2 regions of the Shewanella algidipiscicola genome follow, and region 2 is predicted to be linked to the other one. Evidence: predicted binding sites of a transcription regulator. Region 2 holds the regulator's gene; the other holds the start of a gene.
What was found. The regulator LexA, encoded in region 2, represses DNA repair genes until DNA is damaged. The targets are predictions, from matches to a motif close to TACTGTATNNNNATACAGTA.

Region 1 (10,578 bases), on a different contig from region 2:
CCGCTTACTAGTGTATCCATTGCCGAACGTTGGTTTACGCTACCTAATCTGTTCTTATTAGCTCCAGTGCCCTTACTAACGGCTGTTTTGTGCTGGAAAACATTTGATTCGGTCAAAAAGCAAAAAGAAACATCACCTTTTTTAATGGCATTAATGATTGTTTTTCTTGGCTTTGCCGGTCTTGGGATCAGCCTATGGCCCAACATCATTCCTCCGAACATCTCAATATGGCAAGCTGCAGCCCCCAAAGAGAGCCTCAGTTTCATGCTGTATGGTGCGCTGATCATTATTCCTGTGATCCTTGCCTATACATTTTGGAGTTATTACGTCTTTGCCGGAAAAGTAAAAGAAGGCGAAGCGTACCACTAATTAATCATTACGGAGGTTAAAATGAAACTCAATAGAACACTCCAACAATGGCTATGGCTTCTGAGCATCTGGGTAATAAGTGTGCTTGCCTTAGGCATGATATCTATGGGATTCAAATTATTGATGACTGCAGCGGGATTTAAATCTTAACAACTCCAATTAAACGCAATAAATACCCTATTTATTGCGGTTCAAAGACGGACTAATACAAGATATTGATGGGTATAACATGTTATACCCATCATACATTTACAAAACTGTAGAACTACTTTTAGCTCAAAAATAGCCCGAATATTAATGCAATGGCTCGGGATGAAAAAACATCAATAGCGATAAATTAATACTCGCAATATAGAATAAAACTATACGGCCACTGTTAATAGGGTACTTAAGAGATATGACACTTAGCTTTTTTCTCACAAGGACAGGGGAGTGAGAAGGTAAGATCACTTTTCAAGCAAGTTTAATCGTTGAGGAATCAAAGCTTAAAATGGGAGATAGCAGATCCATACCTGAACAATATCAGGCAGAAAATAAGTCAGGTTTACTAGGGCCTGTTGATCTTTGTTGGTTGAATTTCGTTCTAGACAAAAACGTTTTAATCGAGGCGAGTGGATTGCAGCCTAGTCATCTAAGCAAAATTCACTTAACAAAGAGTAAAACGTTTTTAGCCGAACCCTTCGGGCAGCGTTTGTTGGGTATTTTTACTGCGTTCTCAGCTTTTTATGTAGAATAACTACACTACAAAGCTTCTGCCTTGTATAAATACCCAGCAATTCGCTGCAAAAACAACCTTGAAAGATCAACAGGCCCTAATATAAATGACCTTATTCTAAAGCATAAAAAACCTGCTCAGACGTAAATCCTTGCCCGTATAAATAACGGCAACGTCTGGCCCTATCTTTTGCATCAGATATTACTGTTTCACCAAACTTTTTATTGGCTTTTGATTTTGCTAGCTCAAACCAATCACAATCACTATTGTTTAGTGCCCTTTTAATCACCTCTTTCGATAGCCCTTTTTGCGCCATCGATTGACGAATACGATTTTGGCCATGGCCCTTGCTAACATGAGAACGCAGCAACAAGGCGGCAAAGCGATCATCATCTAAAAAACCATTGTCGATGCAACGATCGAGCACAGGCTCAATTTCGCTTAACTCAAAGCCTTTTTGTAGCAGTTTAGTTTTGATTTGATGGCGTGAATAGTCGCGGCGAGCAAGAAGCCCAACCGCGATATGCATAGCAGAAGCTGTCATAACAAGTTAATACTTAAAACACTTCACCTGTTTCTAAGTCGATATTTTCATCACTAACGGCAGGCTCAGCAGCCACTTTTGAGCCACCAAGCAGCATGGCACGCAGTGCGGTATCAATCTCTTTGGCAATTTCTGGGTTTTCTGTTAGGTATTTGCCTGCGTTTGCACGGCCTTGACCAATCTTGTCACCTTTGTAGCTATACCAAGCACCGGCTTTCTCAATCAATTTATGCGCCACACCTAGGTCTACTAATTCACCTGTGCGGTTGATGCCTTCGCCATAAAGGATTTGGAATTCAGCTTGCTTAAACGGCGCAGCAATTTTGTTTTTAACCACTTTAACGCGAGTTTCGTTACCAATAACTTCATCACGATCTTTAATCGCACCAGTACGGCGAATATCAAGACGAACCGAGGCATAAAACTTCAGTGCGTTACCACCTGTTGTGGTTTCTGGGTTACCAAACATCACTCCAATTTTCATACGGATTTGGTTAATGAAGATAAGTAGCGTGTTAGATTGCTTAAGGTTACCGGCAAGCTTACGCATTGCTTGGCTCATCATACGCGCCGCTAAGCCCATGTGTGAGTCACCGATTTCACCTTCAATTTCAGCCTTAGGGGTTAACGCTGCCACCGAGTCGACAATGATCACATCAACCGCGCCGCTGCGAGTCAAGGCGTCACAAATCTCTAACGCTTGCTCACCCGTATCAGGTTGTGAACATAATAGGTTATCAATATCAACACCTAGCTTTTGCGCATAAATCGGGTCAAGTGCGTGCTCGGCATCGATAAAGGCACACACTTTGCCATCACGCTGCGCTGCCGCAATCACTTCTAAGGTCAATGTGGTTTTACCTGATGACTCAGGGCCATAAATTTCAACGATACGGCCGAGGGGTAAACCACCTGCACCGAGTGCAACATCTAATGATAGAGAGCCTGTAGAGATAGTCTCAACATCCATAGAGCGGTTTTCACCTAACTTCATGATGGATCCTTTACCAAATTGTTTTTCAATTTGACCTAGAACCGCGTTAAGGGCTTTCTCTTTATTTGCATCTATCTTCATGGTGCTTTCCTCTCTATCACAGACGTAGCGCTGTGGTAAATCCGTTAGGATAAAGCATAGCGCTTACAACGAGCTGTGCTTTATGTGTCTCAATATGCTCACTAGTATACTGTACAATCATACAGTATCAAGTGCTGTTGATGATTATTTTTTACTAAATTTAAAACAGCCACTTACCCTAAGGTTGAGCTCAGTTGAGTTTAAATAATACAATTTTGGCAGGATAAATACGCCCGTTAAAGTGAAATTATTGCTAATATTGGCGCCAATAATACGCTAGCAACCCAAGGGTTGTTATGCTGAGCTTTTTTTGCAGGATACCTTGGTTACTTCATGAACGCAGTTGATATTCAAAACCTCGAGAAACACACCCCAATGATGCGTCAATATCTGACGCTAAAAGCCGAAGCACCAGATATGTTACTGTTTTATCGTATGGGTGACTTTTATGAGTTGTTCTATGATGATGCCAAGTTAGCCTCTGAGCTGCTGGGGATCTCATTAACCGCTCGTGGCAAGAGTGGCGGCGACCCTATCCCTATGGCGGGTATCCCTTATCATGCGGTCGAAGGCTACCTCGCAAAATTGGTGCAATTACGTGTGTCGGTGGCCATCTGTGAACAAGTGGGCGACCCAGCGACCTCTAAAGGCCCTGTTGAGCGTAAAGTGGTACGTATCGTCACACCAGGCACCTTAACCGATGAAGCCTTATTACAAGAGCGGCAAGATAATTTATTAGCAGCGGTATATCATGGCAAAGTCGGCTTCGGTTATGCCACGCTAGATGTCTCCTCTGGACGTTTTGTTGTCACTGAACTTCCCAGCAGAGAAGCGTTAGAAGCTGAATTACAGCGCACTAACCCTGCCGAACTGTTACACAGTGAAGATTTTAGTGAGATGGGCATTATTGCCAGTTTTAATGGCAAACGTCGGCGCCCAGAATGGGAGTTTGACTACGATACTAGCTATCAATTATTGCTGGCACAATTTGGCACCAAAGATCTTTATGGCTTTGGGTTAGGTGACGTCAGGCTCTCGCTTCAAGCCGCGGGTTGTCTGATGCAGTATGTTAAAGACACTCAACGCACCGCCTTACCCCATATCAACTCGATTGTTCGTTTTAATCAGTGTGACAGTATTATTCTCGATGCGGCCACACGCCGTAATCTCGAGTTAACTAAAAACCTGCAAGGTGGTTTTGATAACACTTTAGCCGCCATCCTCGACAATACGGCAACCCCTATGGGAAGTCGTATGTTGCAGCGCTGGATCCACGAACCACTACGCAATCATTACACCATCCGAGCCCGCCATGATGCGGTCGAAGAACTACTCAGCTCAGGCGACGTTGAAACTTTACACGATCAATTAAAAGCTTTGGGAGACGTTGAGCGTATCACCGCCCGTTTAGCCCTGCGCAGTGCTCGTCCTCGCGACTTTGCGCGCTTACGTCAATCGTTATCTTTGTTGCCTGCAATCAAACAACTGTTAGCTAATTGCCACAGTGAGCATCTGAGCAAGCTTGCGATAATGCTGGGTGAATTTCCCGAAGAGCACGCATTACTGAGCCGTGCTATTGTCGATAATCCCCCCATGCTGATCCGTGACGGTGGTGTATTAAAATCAGGCTACCATCAAGAGCTCGACGAGTGGCGTGCGCTTAGCCAAGGTGCCACCGATTATCTAGCGGATCTAGAAGCCAGAGAGAAGCAAGCAACAGGGGCATCGACCCTCAAGGTAGGCTATAACCGCGTACATGGTTATTACATTGAGATTAGCCGCAGAGAATCTGACTTAGTACCACTCAGTTATCAACGCCGCCAGACATTAAAAAATACCGAGCGCTACATTATCGCCGAACTCAAAGAACATGAGGAAAAAGTGCTCTCGAGCCAAGGCAAGGCCTTGGCGCTCGAAAAGCAACTCTGGGACGAGTTGTTCGACTTACTCATGCCTAAACTGCATGAGCTACAACAGTTTGCTAGGGCTGCTGCCGAGTTAGATGTGATCAACAATTTTGCTGAGCGCGCCGATCTACTCAATTACCATCGCCCCGAACTGACCGCACATAACGGGATTGATATTGACGCTGGACGCCATCCGGTTGTCGAACAGGTTAGCCAAACACCCTTTATTGCCAATCCGGTTAACTTAAGCCCGCTGCGGCGCATGTTAATCGTAACAGGCCCCAATATGGGCGGTAAGTCTACCTACATGCGTCAAGTCGCGTTGATCACCCTAATGGCTCATATCGGGAGCTTTGTGCCAGCACAGCGCGCAGCCATTGGGCCGGTAGATCGTATTTTTACTCGCATTGGCGCCGCCGATGACCTGGCTTCGGGTCGCTCAACCTTTATGGTCGAGATGACAGAAACCGCCAACATTTTGCACAATGCAACGCCAGAAAGTTTAGTCTTAATGGATGAAATAGGCCGCGGCACCTCGACTTATGATGGTTTATCTTTGGCATGGTCTGCCGCTGAACACCTGGCCAATAATCTCAAGGCGATGACGCTATTTGCGACCCATTACTTTGAATTAACTCAGTTGCCAGAATTACTGGAAAATGTGGCGAATGTCCACCTCGATGCCATTGAGCATGGTGACACCATTGCCTTTATGCATGCCGTGCAGGAAGGGGCAGCGAGCAAGAGTTATGGGCTACAGGTCGCGGCATTAGCGGGAGTACCGAGTAAAGTGGTTCAAGCGGCTAAACACAAATTACATCACTTAGAGAGCCGCGATCGAGATAACGGATTGCCAAGTGATACACAACAAGTCATGAGCTTTAGTGCGCCAGCAGAATCGGCAGCACTTACACACTTAGACAGTATCGACCCCGATCAACTCTCGCCTAAACAAGCACTGGATTTGCTATATCAACTGAAGCAATTACGTTAACGAACAAGCAAAAAAGCGCACCATTATTGGTGCGCTTTTTTATATGTCACAATGTCCATCATAACGCCTATCAGGCTTAACTGTTTCTCTACATTTCATCGCACTTATAAGTAAATTATAAGTTAATACTGAAATGCTAGGCTCTGCAGTTATCCTCAATACTCTATAATATTGCGACCTTATGGACGAAAAATAGCTTCAACAGATAATCCTTGTGCGCCAAGTAAGTCCTTGAGTCGCTTCAATGCTTCCACTTGGATCTGGCGAACTCGCTCTCGAGTCAAGCCTATCTCTTTGCCCACATTTTCTAGGGTTGAAGGTTCATATCCTAATAAACCAAAACGACGCGCTAATACTTCACGTTGCTTACTGTTGAGCTCGTCCAACCAACGTACGACCGATTTAGACATATCTTCATCTTGTACTTTATAGTCAGGCCCAACACTGTCATCATCGGCTAATACATCGAGCAGCGCTTTATCGCTGTCACCGCCTAACGGGGTATCTACCGAGGTAATGCGCTCATTCAACTTTAACATACGACTCACATCACCACTGGGAAGATCTAGCTTCTCTGCAATCTCTTCGGCGGTCGGCTCATGATCCAACTTGTGCGCCAGCTCTCGGGCGGTGCGTAAATAAACATTAAGTTCTTTGACCACATGTATGGGCAAACGAATTGTGCGAGTTTGATTCATAATGGCACGTTCTATCGTTTGTCTTATCCACCAAGTAGCATAGGTAGAGAAGCGAAAACCACGTTCTGGGTCAAATTTCTCTACCGCACGGATCAAGCCTAAATTACCCTCTTCGATAAGATCGAGTAAGGCTAAACCGCGGTTATTGTAACGACGAGCAATTTTTACGACGAGTCTAAGATTACTCTCAATCATACGGTTACGAGATTTAGCACAGCCCTTAAGGGACTTACGTGAAAAATAAACCTCTTCCTCCGCACTCAATAGGGGGGAAAATCCAATTTCACTTAGATACAGCTGTGTGGCATCTAAATTTTTTTGCAAATCATCTTGTACTTGCTGTTCCAGTTCGGCTTCTTTTACGCTCTCTTTGTTATTTAACAGTGAAACATCAGACTCGTTCTTAGACAAGTCAACTAAGGTCTCCGCTATCGCGGTAGTTTTTTTACGACCCATAATAGTTCTCCCAAATTTTACTCACTGAATTTACTGCACGTTTTTATCCTCCAATTGCCAAAATGGCGCCTAAAAAAATTATGTTTTAGGCAAATATTTAAGTGGGTCGACTGATTTACCATGGTAGCGGATCTCAAAATGTAACATGACCCGATTGGTACCCGTTTTCCCCATACTCGCAACAGTTTGTCCTGCTGTTACGAATTGCTTTTCCTTAACTAAGATTTTATCCGCATGAGCATAAGCACTTAAATAATCATCACTGTGCTTAATAATCACTAGATTACCGTAGCCTCGAAGTGCATTTCCTGCATATACGACACGTCCATCTGCCGCAGCTTGAATGCGATCACCACGCGTTCCGGCTATCTTAATTCCTTTATTTCCTTGCTCTTTGGCAGAGAATTTACCAATCAACGCTCCTTTTACGGGCCAATGCCAACGGTGCACTTTCTGTGGCAAGGTCGACTTTGACTTGTGGATAACATTGTTAACAGATTGTTGACTAGTTGATACAGGGTACGCAGAATTTGAGGTCTGATCAAGTGATTTTTTTGCGACGCTGACTTTCGTGACACCGTTCGCAGAAGAAGTTGCAACTGGCTGTTTAGTAACAGCTTTAATTGGTTTTTTTGCGGGTTTAGGCGTGTTAGTGTTCCAATTTTGAGCTTTAACTCTAGTTGTAACAGGTTTTGTCAGCTTAAGATTTAACACCTGGCCAGGGTAGATGGTATATGGCTTTTTAAGCCCATTGCGCCTAGCGATATCGACAAAATCTTTATTAGCGGCCCATGAGATTGAGTACAAGGTATCGCCTTTTTTAACTCGATAACGCTCAGAGGTCAGACCACCTTTTTGATACTGTTTTTTAACAGGCGGATTAACAGTCACAACAGGTGCAGGTCTATCTGCTTGAAAGCTACAAGCCGTTAACTGCAGCAATAACATAAGCAATAACAGGTATCGTATCACCCCAGCGCTCACAGAAAGTCTGCCGCGACACATGCAGGTGAAACCGACTGTGCCAGACACGATATGCCTAAGGCTAAGCATATGATATCTGTACTATCATTAGGCCAGGTCACCATTAACCAGCGGCACAAACTTGACCATTTCGATCATTTCAGACCGATAGTCATCGCCATAACGGGTTACACGCAGCAGCTGTTGTGTTTCTTGCCCTACAGGAATAATCAACACGCCTTGTGAACCTAGTTGAGCCAATAAGTCTTGCGGGATACTGGCCGCTGCCGCAGTGACCATGATGGCATCGAATGGACCTTTATTAGCCCAACCTTTCCAACCATCACCGTACTTAAACGACACATTGTGTAAATCGAGGCGTTTTAAGCGTTGCCGCGCCTGAATTTGCAGACTTTTTATCCGCTCTACGGTACATAATTCATCTACCAATTGAGCAAGTATCGCCGCCTGATAACCCGAGCCCGTACCGATTTCTAACACCTTTTTGGGCTTGGATTCAAGCAACAGCTCGGTCATCTTGGCAACAATATAGGGTTGCGAAATGGTTTGACCTTGCCCAATAGGCAAGGCTGTATTTTCATACGCTTTATGGCCCAAGGCTGCATCAAGAAACAGCTCTCTGGGCGTTTTTGCCACGACAGACAATACGGCTTGATTGCCGATCCCAGCACCTCGTAGAGCGCTTGCCAAATTCAATGCCGATGCGGTGGCTACACCATTCATAGTTGCTCAATCCATTGTTTCAGTTTTGGAATTTGTTCATGTGCGGTCAGATCCACTGTCAAAGGTGTGACAGATACGTAACCTTTAGCGACGGCATCAAAATCGGTACCTTCACTGGCATCTTGCTCTTGCCCCGGGGGACCCAGCCAAAATATCTCTCGTCCTGCAGGATCTAAGGTTCTCACCATCCCCTCAGCTCTGTGTCTGGCACCAAGGCGGGTCACTTTAATCCCCTTAACGTGTTCAAGCGGTAAGTCAGGCACATTCACATTTAAAATTTGATCTTGGGCGATCGGCGCCTTAATCAAGCCAGCCACGATTTTACACGCCACCGCTGCAGCCGTGTCATAGTGATTGAGCTCGCGCCCCACCAAAGAGATGGCAATGGCTGGTAATCCCAAAAAACGTCCTTCCATCGCAGCGGCAACGGTGCCAGAATAAAGGGTGTCATCGCCCATGTTTGCACCAGCGTTGATCCCCGAGACCACAATATCAGGCTCTTGTTCGTACAACTCGCGAATCGCCAGATGCACACAATCGGTGGGCGTACCGCTAACTGAGATATACCCATTATCTAACTTATTAATTCGCAATGGATTAGTCAAGGTTAAGGAGTTACTCGCGCCGGAACAATTACGATCGGGCCCAACAGTCATCACATCATATTGTGCAGATAACGCCTGAGATAAGGCGGCGATACCTGGCGCGGTAACACCATCATCATTACTCACCAATATCTTAATCATCTTGGGCTACACCTTCTGCACGAGCAGCTCGTCTGGCATTAAACTCTCGCTCATTAACGTCTTGGTAATCGACCAACTCCCTGAGCAGTGATGTGGCAAAGCAGCCTGCTGGCAAAATAAACTTAATCACTAGCACATCTTCGTCAGTTTCATAACTCAAATGTTGTGGCTCAAGCAGCAAGGTGCGGCGCTCTTGATTGAGTCCCGCTTGTTCGAGTCCATGACAATCTTCAGCAAACTGCTCTGAAATGGAGGTTTCAAATGCTAAGGCTTCAGCTTGTGACAACGGTTGACCACGCCCCCATAATGGTGCCGATAATTGAATGTCTTTTTGGGCTAAACGTTCAAGCAACGCCTCGTCCCATGGGTTGGCTACAAAATAACTTTTACTGCCAGCCAACATCACACAGTCGCCCTCAAGCACTTGGGTACCATACTTTGCCAAACGAGCAGAAACCACTTCGTTATAGAGATTAGAGCGCACAGCCGATAAATACATGCTGCGTTTGTTTCGATCTTTCACATTACGGCCAGCCAACATCTGTCGGCCAAAAATGAGATTCTTACCATCATGACCAAACCGTTGTTCGCCAAAATAGTTAGGGACGCCAGTTTGCTTAACTAATTCAATCCGTTTAATGACATCAGCAATATCTGATACTGCACGTAAGGTTAAGGTGAAACGATTCCCCACCAGCGCACCAGTGCGTAGCTTTTTACTGTGGCGACTGCTACTTAATATGGTCAATTGCTCACTATTGAGTTCATCCCACTTTGGCGTTTCTTTACCCGGAATACGGACCCCAAACCATTGCTCGGTGATCGCATGTTTATCTTTTTGTCCGGCGAAGGTGACTTCTTTCGGATGGACCTTCGCAAAACTAGATAACATTTTGGCCACATCGGCGGTATTTAACCCCTCTTTACGCACATGCAGCATGTGATGTTCGCCTTCTCCGGTAGGCAGAAAGGGTAAAATCTCCTCAACAATAAAATCACGATTGTGGGTGCGAAGATCGGCGCTCGCTAGCGGTTGGCCATGTAAATAATGCAATGAACTCATAAAATTCTCTTGTTAACTATTGCTCGTCATCAGCACTACGGCTTCCACCGCGATACCTTCTTTTCGACCAGTAAACCCTAGCTTCTCTGTGGTAGTGGCTTTCACATTTATCGCGTCGATATCACTGTCTAAATCGGCGGCTAAACAGGCGCGGATCGCTTCAATATGAGGCAGCATCTTAGGGGCCTGTGCGATCACTGTGACATCGAGGTTGCCGAGGCGATAGCCTTTATCGATGGCAAGTTGGTAACAATGGCGCAGTAATACCCGACTGTCGGCACCTTTGAACTCGGCATCGGTATCA
Region 2 (10,578 bases):
AGCCCCTAGTCCTGCGATGGCATAATAAATCACCTCTGTCATGGGCACATAAACAATCCCCATAATAGGGCGATTATGCTCAACTAGCGCAATGATCACCGAAAAGTCGCCACTGCCGGCAATAAACTCTCCGGTACCATCTAACGGATCGACCAACCAATACCTGGGCCAATCGACGCGTTCGGATAACGGGATGTCGGCATCTTCTTCAGATAACACAGGAATATCGGGAGTCAGCTGAGTCAGCGCTGCAGTGATAATTTGGTGCGCAGCAAGATCGGCAGACGTCACAGGGGTATTATCCGCCTTAATTTCTTTATCAAAGCTACCTTCAAGATAAATATCTTTGATGGCCATGCCCGCTTCAACGGCGATGGCGATCACCTGTTCCACACACTCTTCTGGCTTCATCACAACTCCAACAACCTAGACAGGTAATGCATATATCCGAATTAAATAACTATTTTAGTTTTAAATGCTTCTGAGCTAAAAACAAGGCACTAACACTTCTCGATTCTGAAAAATCTTCCAATGCCAATAGCCCTGACCACTGTGCAAGCGGCCAAGAAACGACCTCTATTGGCTCAGGTTCATCGCCTTCAAGGCGACTTTCATACAGATCTTCTGCAATATAGATCTGCATCTTGCTGACAAAATAGCTGGGCGCCAGACTTAACTCCATCAAATGGGTTAATTTTTTAGCCCCAAAGCCTATCTCCTCTTGCAGTTCACGATTAGCGGCCTGCTCAGGAGTCTCCCCCAGATCAACTAACCCTTTGGGAAAGCCCAGTTCATAGCTGTGGGTTCCTGCAGCGTACTCTCTGCCCAGCAGTAGTTGCTCCCCCAATACAGGAACCACCATTACGGCGCCACGATTACTGCCTTTCATACGCTCATACTGGCGCTCGACCTGATTAGAAAATTTCAGGTGCACTTGCTCAATTTGAAATAACCGACTCTGAGCAACAACTTGTGTATGTAATATCTGTGGCTTTTGGTCCGACATGAATGTCCCTGATAAAATGAGGTTTGCATCACAGTTCAATCTTACTATGATGGGTTTAATCCACAACTCTCACGATAGAATTTTTTTACTGACCTTATGTTTCCTTGGGATAAAATTGATACCGTACTGCTTGATATGGATGGCACGCTACTAGACTTGCACTTCGATAGCCATTTTTGGCTCAAACTAGTGCCGCAAACCTTAAGTCACAACAGAAACATCTCTCTAAATGAAGCCAATGTCTTAGTGGAACAGGCCTACGACCAAGTGGTTGGCACCTTGGATTGGTATTGCCTCGACTACTGGCAGCAACAACTGCAACTGGATATTGTGACGTTGCAACGCACATTGGCCGACAGGATACAGTTACGCCAAGACAGCATGCCATTTCTGCATACATTGGCTAAAAAGCATAAAACCAGAATATTAGTGACCAATGCCCACCCTCATAGCCTAGCACTCAAACTAGAACACACAGAGCTTGCGCAAGGGTTAGACCATATGCTCTCCAGCCATGAAACGGGTTTTGCAAAAGAGCACCCTCAATTTTGGTCTAGCTTATTTAACCAATATCAATTACAACCCAATCGGTGTTTATTTATCGATGATAGCGAAGCTATCTTGCATGCCGCCAAACAAGCAGGAGTTGGGTATTTACTTGGCATAAGCAATCCTGATAGCAAAAAGCCCCATAAAATATTTACCCACTTTCCCGCAATCTATGATTACCACCACCTGTTAGATGACCTTATCGCCAGCAAGCCATAATAGCCGTACGCTTAACGATATAAGATAACGGTAACTGCAGGCACAGAGTGCAACTGAACCCTATTACCTGCTAACGTTGTTTCGCCGCCCTAACTTGGCACAGAAATCATCTCAACAGATAAGAGACAATCGCATCACTCAATACATTTATTCCGTAAAATCCATTTCATAACATTGATTTAAGTAAAAAATATCAGGTTTCAATGAAAATAAATCTGCGATTTTGCTTTCAGTTTCAAACAAATTCCACCACATTGCCGACAAAAATATGCTTAATCCTTGCGCTACTTTAAATACTGTATATACTGACAGTTACTGTATGGAAAGACAGGATCTGTAATGAGACCATTAACCCCTAGACAAGCCGAAATATTAGAATTAATTAAACGCAATATTGCCGATACAGGCATGCCGCCTACCCGGGCTGAAATTGCTCGTCGCCTAGGTTTTAAAAGCGCCAATGCGGCCGAAGAGCATTTAAAAGCCTTAGCCAAAAAAGGCTGCATCGAAATAATGCCAGGGACCTCGCGAGGCATAAAGCTAACTCAAGAAGATGACAGCGAAGATCTTGGTTTACCACTGATTGGACAAGTCGCTGCCGGTGAACCCATTTTGGCCCAAGAACATGTTGAGCAACACTATAAAGTTGATCCAGCGATGTTTCGCCCAAGCGCCGATTTTCTCTTAAGAGTCCGCGGCGATAGCATGAAAAATATAGGTATTCTCGAAGGTGATCTGCTCGCGGTACATAAAGTAGAGCAAGCCAGTAATGGCCAGATCGTCGTGGCTCGGGTCGAAGATGATGTCACAGTAAAGCGTTTTGAAAAGAAAGGTAATACTGTATATCTTCACGCCGAGAATGAAGAATATTCACCGATAGTGGTCGACCTATCCAGCCAAAGCCTTAGCATCGAAGGGCTTGCCGTAGGTGTTATCCGTAATGGAGATTGGCAATGAATAATCTAATGGGTAATGCCCCACGACATCCCGGCCTTTGGGTCGATATAAACACGCAACATAAGCCTACTCAGCACAGCACCATCGCGACATTATCGAGTCGCACCCAAGGTAAGCATGAGTTGCAAGCACTAACGCCGCAATTAGCAAGATTAAGCCAACAAGGCCAGTGGGTAGTTCTGATTAGCCCACCAAATATTGGTTATAAGCAGATGCTCGCCGATGCCGGTGTTCGTATGGATAGAATCTTATTAGTGCACACCAAAGATGAAGTTGAAGCACTATGGGCGATGGAAAAAGCGCTTACAAGTGGTACATCCAGTGCGGTGATCAGTTGGACCCAAGCACTCGATGCACGTGATTGTCGCCGCTTACAATTGGTCGCCAAAAGCACTCAGGCTTTAGGCATTGTGATTGAAGAAGCTAATCGTCACCTACCAGTAACAATCCTAGCAGAGCAAGATCAAGGCTGCCGCCAAACATCATTATTTGGCTCACTGCACTAGCATTACAGCTCAAACTTTCCATACTTAAGCCCCGCGAGGGGCTTTTTTGTCGCTGTTTTTTTTTAACAAAATAAAAAAAAGTGATCTTGATCAATATTTAAACAGCGATTAAGTTAGTAATAGATATCAACGATTATTTGTTATATCCGAACAATTTAGTAGTCGGCTTCATTGGCCTGCGAGTGAACATCTCTAGCAAAGTCCAATTAAGTTGAAATTCGCCTGATATAGTCAGCCGTAAGTGCAAGTGTGGTGACCACCAGCAATAACAACATCCATACCACCAGCGCACTATGAAGTCATCGTTGCTTTTTTGGGAACTGAAAAGTTTGCATGGAGCCGAGACATACTGTGTGACTTTTCTTTGTAGTTGCCTTCGCAATTGACAGAGGAGAAGTCTAGTGAAGCATCTGTGGTATAGCTTGCTGGGGTTATTACTAGCCCCGCCCATATTCGCAGCCGATATGCCCCTTAATATGACACCAGGGGTAACAGAGATCAGTGGCAAAGTTTTTGGCCTTCATATGACCATTCTCTATATCTGTTGCGCCATCGGCATCATAGTGTTTGGAGCAATGATCTACTCCATCATTAACCATCGTCGCTCAAAAGGCGCGGTGGCAGCCAATTTCCATGAAAGCACTAAAGTCGAAATAGCTTGGACTATCGTGCCTTTTGTTATCTTGATTCTGATGGCTATCCCTGCCACGAAAACCCTTATCGCCATGGAAGATCCTAGCGATGCAGATATCACCATCAAGGTAACGGGTTCACAGTGGAAATGGCATTACAGTTACTTTGATCACGATATCGAATACTACAGCTTGCTTGCTACCCCTAGAGCACAAATTGAAGGCAGTGAAACGAAGGGCGAAAACTATCTATTAGAAGTCGACAAACCCCTAGTGCTTCCCATTAATAAAAAAGTGCGTTTCTTGATGACCTCAGATGATGTGATCCATTCTTGGTGGGTGCCGGCCTTTGCGGTAAAAAAAGATGCTAACCCCGGTTTCATCAATGAAGCCTGGACCCGCGTGGATAAACCCGGCACGTACCGCGGCCAATGTGCAGAGCTGTGCGGTAAGGATCACGGCTTTATGCCCATAGTGGTTGAAGTGTTGTCTGAAGCCGATTTTGATATCTGGATCGAAGAGCAAAAAAACCAAGCCACAATCGCCGCCGCCGCGACCGAAGCCTCGTTATCACAAACCTTATCGATGGATGAACTGATGACCCAAGGTGAGCAGATATACATGGCACGCTGCGCCGCCTGCCACCAGCCAAATGGCATGGGACTTCCTGGGGTGTTCCCCGGATTAAAAGCCAGCGCCATTGCCACCGGCCCAGTCACTGCACATATCGATATTGTGGTTAATGGAAAGGTGGGCACTGCAATGCAAGCCTTCGCTGGACAGCTAACACCACAGGAGATAGCGGCTGTGGTGACATATGAGCGTAACGCTTGGGGCAATGATGTCGGTGATACCGTCCAAGCCGCTGACGTTAGTCAACATGGTCAATAGGGAGGCATGATGAATACAACAACCCGCGAAGCCAATATGGATGCCGCTCATATTGAAGAGTCTAACGAACACCACGAAGCTCACCCAACCGGCATAAAACGTTGGCTATTTACCACTAATCATAAAGATATCGGCACCTTATACCTGTGGTTCAGCTTTATTATGTTTCTTACTGGCGGTGCCATGGCCATGGTGATCCGGGCCGAGTTGTTTCAACCGGGTCTGCAATTAATCGAGCCCAACTTTTTTAATCAAATGACCACTGTACATGGCTTGATCATGGTGTTTGGTGCCGTCATGCCCGCCTTTACAGGGCTTGCAAACTGGCTAATACCCATGATGATTGGCGCACCTGATATGGCGCTACCACGGATGAATAACTGGAGCTTTTGGATTTTACCCTTCGCCTTTACCATATTATTAAGCTCACTCTTTATGGAAGGTGGTGGCCCCAACTTTGGTTGGACATTCTATGCTCCGTTATCCACCACTTATAGCCCTGATAGCACGGCACTGTTTGTATTTTCTATCCATATTATGGGGATCAGCTCCATCATGGGAGCCATCAACGTGGTGGTGACGATTGTGAATATGCGCGCCCCCGGCATGAGTTGGATGAAATTACCGCTATTTGTGTGGACCTGGTTAATCACCGCTTTCTTGTTGATCGCCGTCATGCCTGTGCTTGCAGGGGTGGTCACTATGGTGCTGACGGATAAATATTTTGGCACCAGCTTCTTTGATGCAGCAGGTGGCGGCGATCCTGTGATGTTTCAGCATATTTTCTGGTTCTTCGGCCACCCCGAGGTCTACATTATGATCTTACCTTCATTTGGGATCATATCGGCTATTGTGCCCGCCTTTAGTCGCAAACGTCTCTTTGGTTACTCCTCTATGGTTTATGCCACTGCCAGTATTGCGATTTTGTCCTTCTTGGTTTGGGCACACCATATGTTTACCACAGGTATGCCAGTATTTGCTGAACTGTTTTTTATGTATTGTACTATGCTCATCGCGGTACCAACTGGGGTTAAGGTCTTTAATTGGGTCGCCACCATGTGGCGCGGATCACTCAGTTTTGAAACGCCTATGTTGTTTGCCATCGCCTTTATCATACTGTTCACCATAGGCGGATTTTCGGGGTTGATGCTGGCCATTACTCCGGTGGATTTCCAGTATCACGATACCTATTTCGTGGTGGCTCACTTCCATTATGTATTGGTCACAGGGGCCATCTTCTCCATTATGGCGGCCGCCTATTATTGGCTACCTAAATGGACCGGGCATATGTATGACGAGAAGTTGGGTAAACTGCATTTTTGGTGTTCGGTTATCTCAGTTAACGTGTTGTTTTTCCCTATGCACTTTTTAGGACTCGCGGGAATGCCGCGTCGAATTCCTGATTATGCAATTCAATTTGCTGATGTTAACCAAATTGTCTCTATTGGCGGCTTCGCTTTCGGGCTATCGCAGTTTATCTTTCTCGCCTTGGTGATTAAGTGCATCAAGGGCGGTGAAAAAGCACCAGCTAAACCTTGGGATGGTGCCGAAGGGCTGGAATGGACTCTGCCAAGCCCGGCTCCTTATCACTCATTCTCGACTCCACCTGAGGTGAAATAACATGTCCCAGCCCACGGCAACATCGAACCGCAAGCTGATCATCTGGCTAATGACTGGTGCCATAGGCATGTTTGGCTTTGGATTTGCCTTGGTGCCGTTATACGACGTGCTGTGTGAACAATTGGGGATTAACGGTAAAACACAATCGACAGCGTCGACTTACAAGCCAATGACCATAGATACGTCGCGAGTGATAACCGTCGAATTTATGGCTAACATACAACAGGATATGCCATGGGAATTTACGCCCGAAGTCAAACGTATGCAGGTTCACCCTGGTGAGCTTGTACGCACCAACTTTAACGCTAAGAGCCTAGCGCTCGCGACCACCGTAGGCCAAGCCATTCCCTCGGTTTCACCTGGGCAGGGGGCAGCCTACTTTAATAAAACCGAGTGTTTCTGCTTTAATCAGCAGCTGTTAGCGGCGCAAGGTAGTGCTGCATTACCGCTAATTTTCTATGTCGATCCCGATCTACCAGACACGATATCGACGCTGACACTTTCCTATACTCTCTACAACATTACCGACAAGGGTTATGTCGGCGCTGTTGAGCAAGGAGCGGCAAAATGACCACTAAACACGAACACTATTATGTGCCAGCGCAAAGTGCCTGGCCCATAATAGGCGCCATCGGGCTATTTTTAATCGCCTTTGGGGCAGGTACTTATATACAGCAGCTCAATAGCGAGCAATCGAGCGGCGGTTATATTCTGACTGCCGGAATTGCAGTGATTGTGTATATGATTTTTGGCTGGTTCAGAACCGTGATTGACGAATCGATGGCTGGACTCTATTCGAAACAGATGGACAGATCGTTTCGCCAAGGGATGAGCTGGTTTATTTTTTCGGAGGTGATGTTTTTTGCCGCTTTTTTTGGCGCGTTACTCTATGCCCGTATGATAGCCGTGCCATGGCTAGGCGGAGCCTCCAATAACGCCATGACACACGAAGTGTTGTGGCCTACCTTTGAAGCGATGTGGCCCTTGGTCACCACGCCAGATGGCACCAAAACCCAAGTAATGGGGTGGACGGGCTTACCACTGTACAACACCATCATATTACTCACATCATCGGTCACCTTACACTTTGCCCATGTTAGTCTCGAAAAGGGGAAACGCACCGCCCTCACCCTGTGGTTGGGGCTGACCATCTTACTCGGGTTGGCCTTCTTACTGTTACAGGTTGAAGAATATGCTCATGCTTATCAGGAGATGGGGCTGACCCTCTCCTCTGGCGTTTATGGCAACACCTTTTTCTTGCTCACCGGTTTCCACGGCATGCACGTGACCTTAGGCACCATCTTCTTATTGGTGTTGTTTTTTAGAGTGTTAAAAGGTCACTTCACCCCAGATAAACACTTTGCTTTTCAGGCGGGCAGTTGGTATTGGCATTTTGTCGATGTGGTCTGGCTATGCTTATTTATTTTTGTGTATGTGCTGTAGCTAATAAGGCCTAGGGTTGGGAGTAATTAGCCCCAACCCTAGTGCTAGTAGCAGCAGTAGGATCACCAATAGCGAAAACAATACCCGGCGGCCTAAATATTGGCTCATGGGGATCTTACTTTCCCCTTTCACTAAGATAAACAACGCACGCCCAAGATTAAAAATGATGAAAAAAAGCAGTAATACTAATGCCACTTTAAATAGCAATATTGCACTCATGCAGGCTCCTAAACGTGGGTTGTCATGGACAACGGCCTTAGTTGTTTGTATTACTGTGCTGGTGTTTAGCATCTTGGTCAAGCTCGGGTTTTGGCAACTCAGCCGTGCCGATGAAAAAGCCGCATGGCAGCAGCAATTAACCGCTCGCCAAGCATCGGCGCCGCTGTCATATCCTCAACTGCTGACTATGACAACAGACACGGCCTTAACCGGTTACCGTTTACAGGTCGACGTCAGCCCAACCGCTTCCCCCATTATTATGCTCGACAACCAAGTCTATAACGGCACTGTGGGGTATTTGGTGCTGCAAGTGATGCAAGTCGCTCCTCATGAAACGGCATTACTGGTTGAGTTAGGTTTTGTCCCTGGCGGCATAGATCGGCGCGCCTTACCTCAAGTGCAGCCAATCACGAGCTCAGTTTCCTTAAGCGGTAGGCTATATCAAAAATCTCTCAACCCGCTGAGCGAGCAACTATTTGCTGAGTCTGGTGATCCTATGCGAATTCAAAACCTCAATATTACCGCACTGCAGCAGCAGTTACAGCGCCGCTTGGCCCCTGTGGTCTTGCAGCCCACCTCTAGGCTACCAACTGAACTGGCACACCCTTGGCAGCCCATCCCCTTGAGTGCTCACAAGCATCACGGCTATGCATTACAGTGGTTTGCAATGGCGGCCGCCTTCGCCTTACTCATGGGGTATGTATGGATAAGAAAAATAAAAACAATAAGTTAGCGTCAAAATAAATAACGAAACCAGGTGATATTGAGCAGTTGCTTAACATCACAAGACCTTGTAGGTTAGAACATAAATACAGCGATTATCGATACCGTACCCTGTAATCACTTCCTAGCCGTCTCGGGAAGTTGGCCTTTTTCTGCGCTGAGTCCATGTCAGCCACAAAGTGATCAACAAGAGGAGCTAAGATGAACTCCCCCAAACGTAAAAGCACTAAACCATTATTGATACTGCTACTGGTATTTGTGCTACCTGTGGTGGCGGCTAAGTTGGTGCTCAGCATGAACCTGTATCACGGTGGAGCGACCAACAAGGGCGAACTGCTGATGCCTGATACCACATATAGCCAGCTCGACATGAGTAACCCTCATCCCAAATCATGGCAGATGATCTACTTGTTACCAGCACACTGTGATAGCCCTTGCCTCAACCGTCTGTATATTTTACACCAAAGTCATATTGCCCTAGGGCGTGACCAATTAAGAGTCACCCCCATTATTTTGCTGCAAGAAAATAGCGATCGCTCCGCTCTCGAGGGGTTTGACTTTGCTACCGCCAAGGCCAGTCGTGACGTTAGCGCACTACTGGCGCAGCAACAGCTGATCATTGTCGACCCCCTTGGGGCTATGGTGATGCGTTATCAGCAGGTGGACACTAAAGATCAGCAAGTATTACTAGGTAAGGCCATGGTTGCAGATTTACGCAAGATGCTTAAATTATCGAGGATAGGCTAATGCAGATGACGCCACTGCTAAAACTCACATTAGTATTTACCTTATGTGTCATCTTAATGGGCGCTTATACCCGCTTGTCTGATGCTGGGCTTGGTTGCCCAGACTGGCCCGGTTGCTACGGCATGCTAAAAGTGCCCACACAAAGCCATGAACTAAGCCAAGTGCAGCAAGCCTTCCCCGAGCATACGGTCGATACCCAAAAAGCCTGGCTAGAGATGATACACCGCTATATTGCTGGTGCCCTTGGGCTGCTGGTGCTGTATATCTTGTATATCAGTTTTAAAATTCAAGATGCCCCTAAAAAACTGCCCAGCGTTATCGCACTACTGATCCTATTTCAGGCGGCACTAGGCATGTGGACTGTCACCATGCAGCTGATGCCTATAGTGGTGATGTCACACCTCATTGGCGGCTTTAGCTTACTGTCGCTGTTATGGATCTTGTATTTACGCACCACACCGTTGCGCATTGTAGGGGGAGATCCTCAAGTGAGAAAGCTCGCACCCTTCGCGCTACTCTGCCTTGTCGTGTTAGTGCTGCAAATCATGCTTGGCGGCTGGACCTCATCTAATTACGCCGCCCTCGCCTGTACTGCGTTACCCATCTGCGAGGGCGACTGGCTCAATAATCTGCAACCCCTGCAAGCGTTCAACTTGTTCTACCAAACAGAAGGCAGCTACGAATTTGGGGTGCTCGATTACGCATCACGCATGACCATACATGTCACGCACCGGATGGGCGCGATTATCACCGCCACACTGCTTCTCTGGCTCGCCTATCGGCTATTGATACAGGCACGTTCGGCCATGATTAAGCGCAGCGCTTGGGTGCTTATCACCTTGTTGATAATACAAGTGGGGCTGGGAATCGCCAATGTCGTGCTGCATCTGCCGCTCGGCATTGCCGTGGCTCACAACGCGGGGGCAGCTTTATTGCTGCTGACCATGATCTTTATTAATTACACCCTGTGGCGTAAAGCATAAGCGAGGCAGCGATGACAAAACCGATAACCCTCAGCAACCCAGCAGCCAGCCATATTCAATGGCGCGCCTATTTAGAGATGACC

Region 1: a site for LexA is predicted at 2,811-2,830, ahead of recA (recombinase RecA). Genes of this name have one in related genera too.

What each region holds. Positions count from the first base shown of each region.
Region 1 covers NZ_OXJV01000001.1:1,070,372-1,080,949, forward strand. The annotation lists gene cydB (cytochrome d ubiquinol oxidase subunit II) at 1-369, shown strand, start outside; gene DN599_RS04845 (DUF2474 domain-containing protein) at 391-519, shown strand; gene DN599_RS04855 (regulatory protein RecX) at 1,197-1,628, opposite strand; gene recA (recombinase RecA) at 1,642-2,703, opposite strand; gene mutS (DNA mismatch repair protein MutS) at 3,037-5,604, shown strand; gene rpoS (RNA polymerase sigma factor RpoS) at 5,784-6,758, opposite strand; gene DN599_RS04875 (peptidoglycan DD-metalloendopeptidase family protein) at 6,837-7,706, opposite strand; gene DN599_RS04880 (protein-L-isoaspartate(D-aspartate) O-methyltransferase) at 7,830-8,465, opposite strand; gene surE (5'/3'-nucleotidase SurE) at 8,462-9,211, opposite strand; gene truD (tRNA pseudouridine(13) synthase TruD) at 9,204-10,274, opposite strand; gene ispF (2-C-methyl-D-erythritol 2,4-cyclodiphosphate synthase) at 10,287-10,578, opposite strand, start outside.
Region 2 covers NZ_OXJV01000020.1:10,357-20,934, forward strand. The annotation lists gene cysQ (3'(2'),5'-bisphosphate nucleotidase CysQ) at 1-411, opposite strand, end outside; gene nudE (ADP compounds hydrolase NudE) at 461-1,006, opposite strand; gene yrfG (GMP/IMP nucleotidase) at 1,103-1,774, shown strand; gene lexA (transcriptional repressor LexA) at 2,114-2,731, shown strand; gene DN599_RS16525 (cell division inhibitor SulA) at 2,728-3,237, shown strand; partial or broken gene coxB (cytochrome c oxidase subunit II) at 3,639-4,751, shown strand; gene ctaD (cytochrome c oxidase subunit I) at 4,770-6,380, shown strand; gene DN599_RS16540 (cytochrome c oxidase assembly protein) at 6,382-6,951, shown strand; gene DN599_RS16545 (cytochrome c oxidase subunit 3) at 6,948-7,823, shown strand; gene DN599_RS16550 (DUF2909 family protein) at 7,824-8,042, opposite strand; gene DN599_RS16555 (SURF1 family protein) at 8,041-8,775, shown strand; gene DN599_RS16560 (hypothetical protein) at 8,967-9,512, shown strand; gene DN599_RS16565 (COX15/CtaA family protein) at 9,512-10,495, shown strand; gene cyoE (heme o synthase) at 10,507-10,578, shown strand, end outside.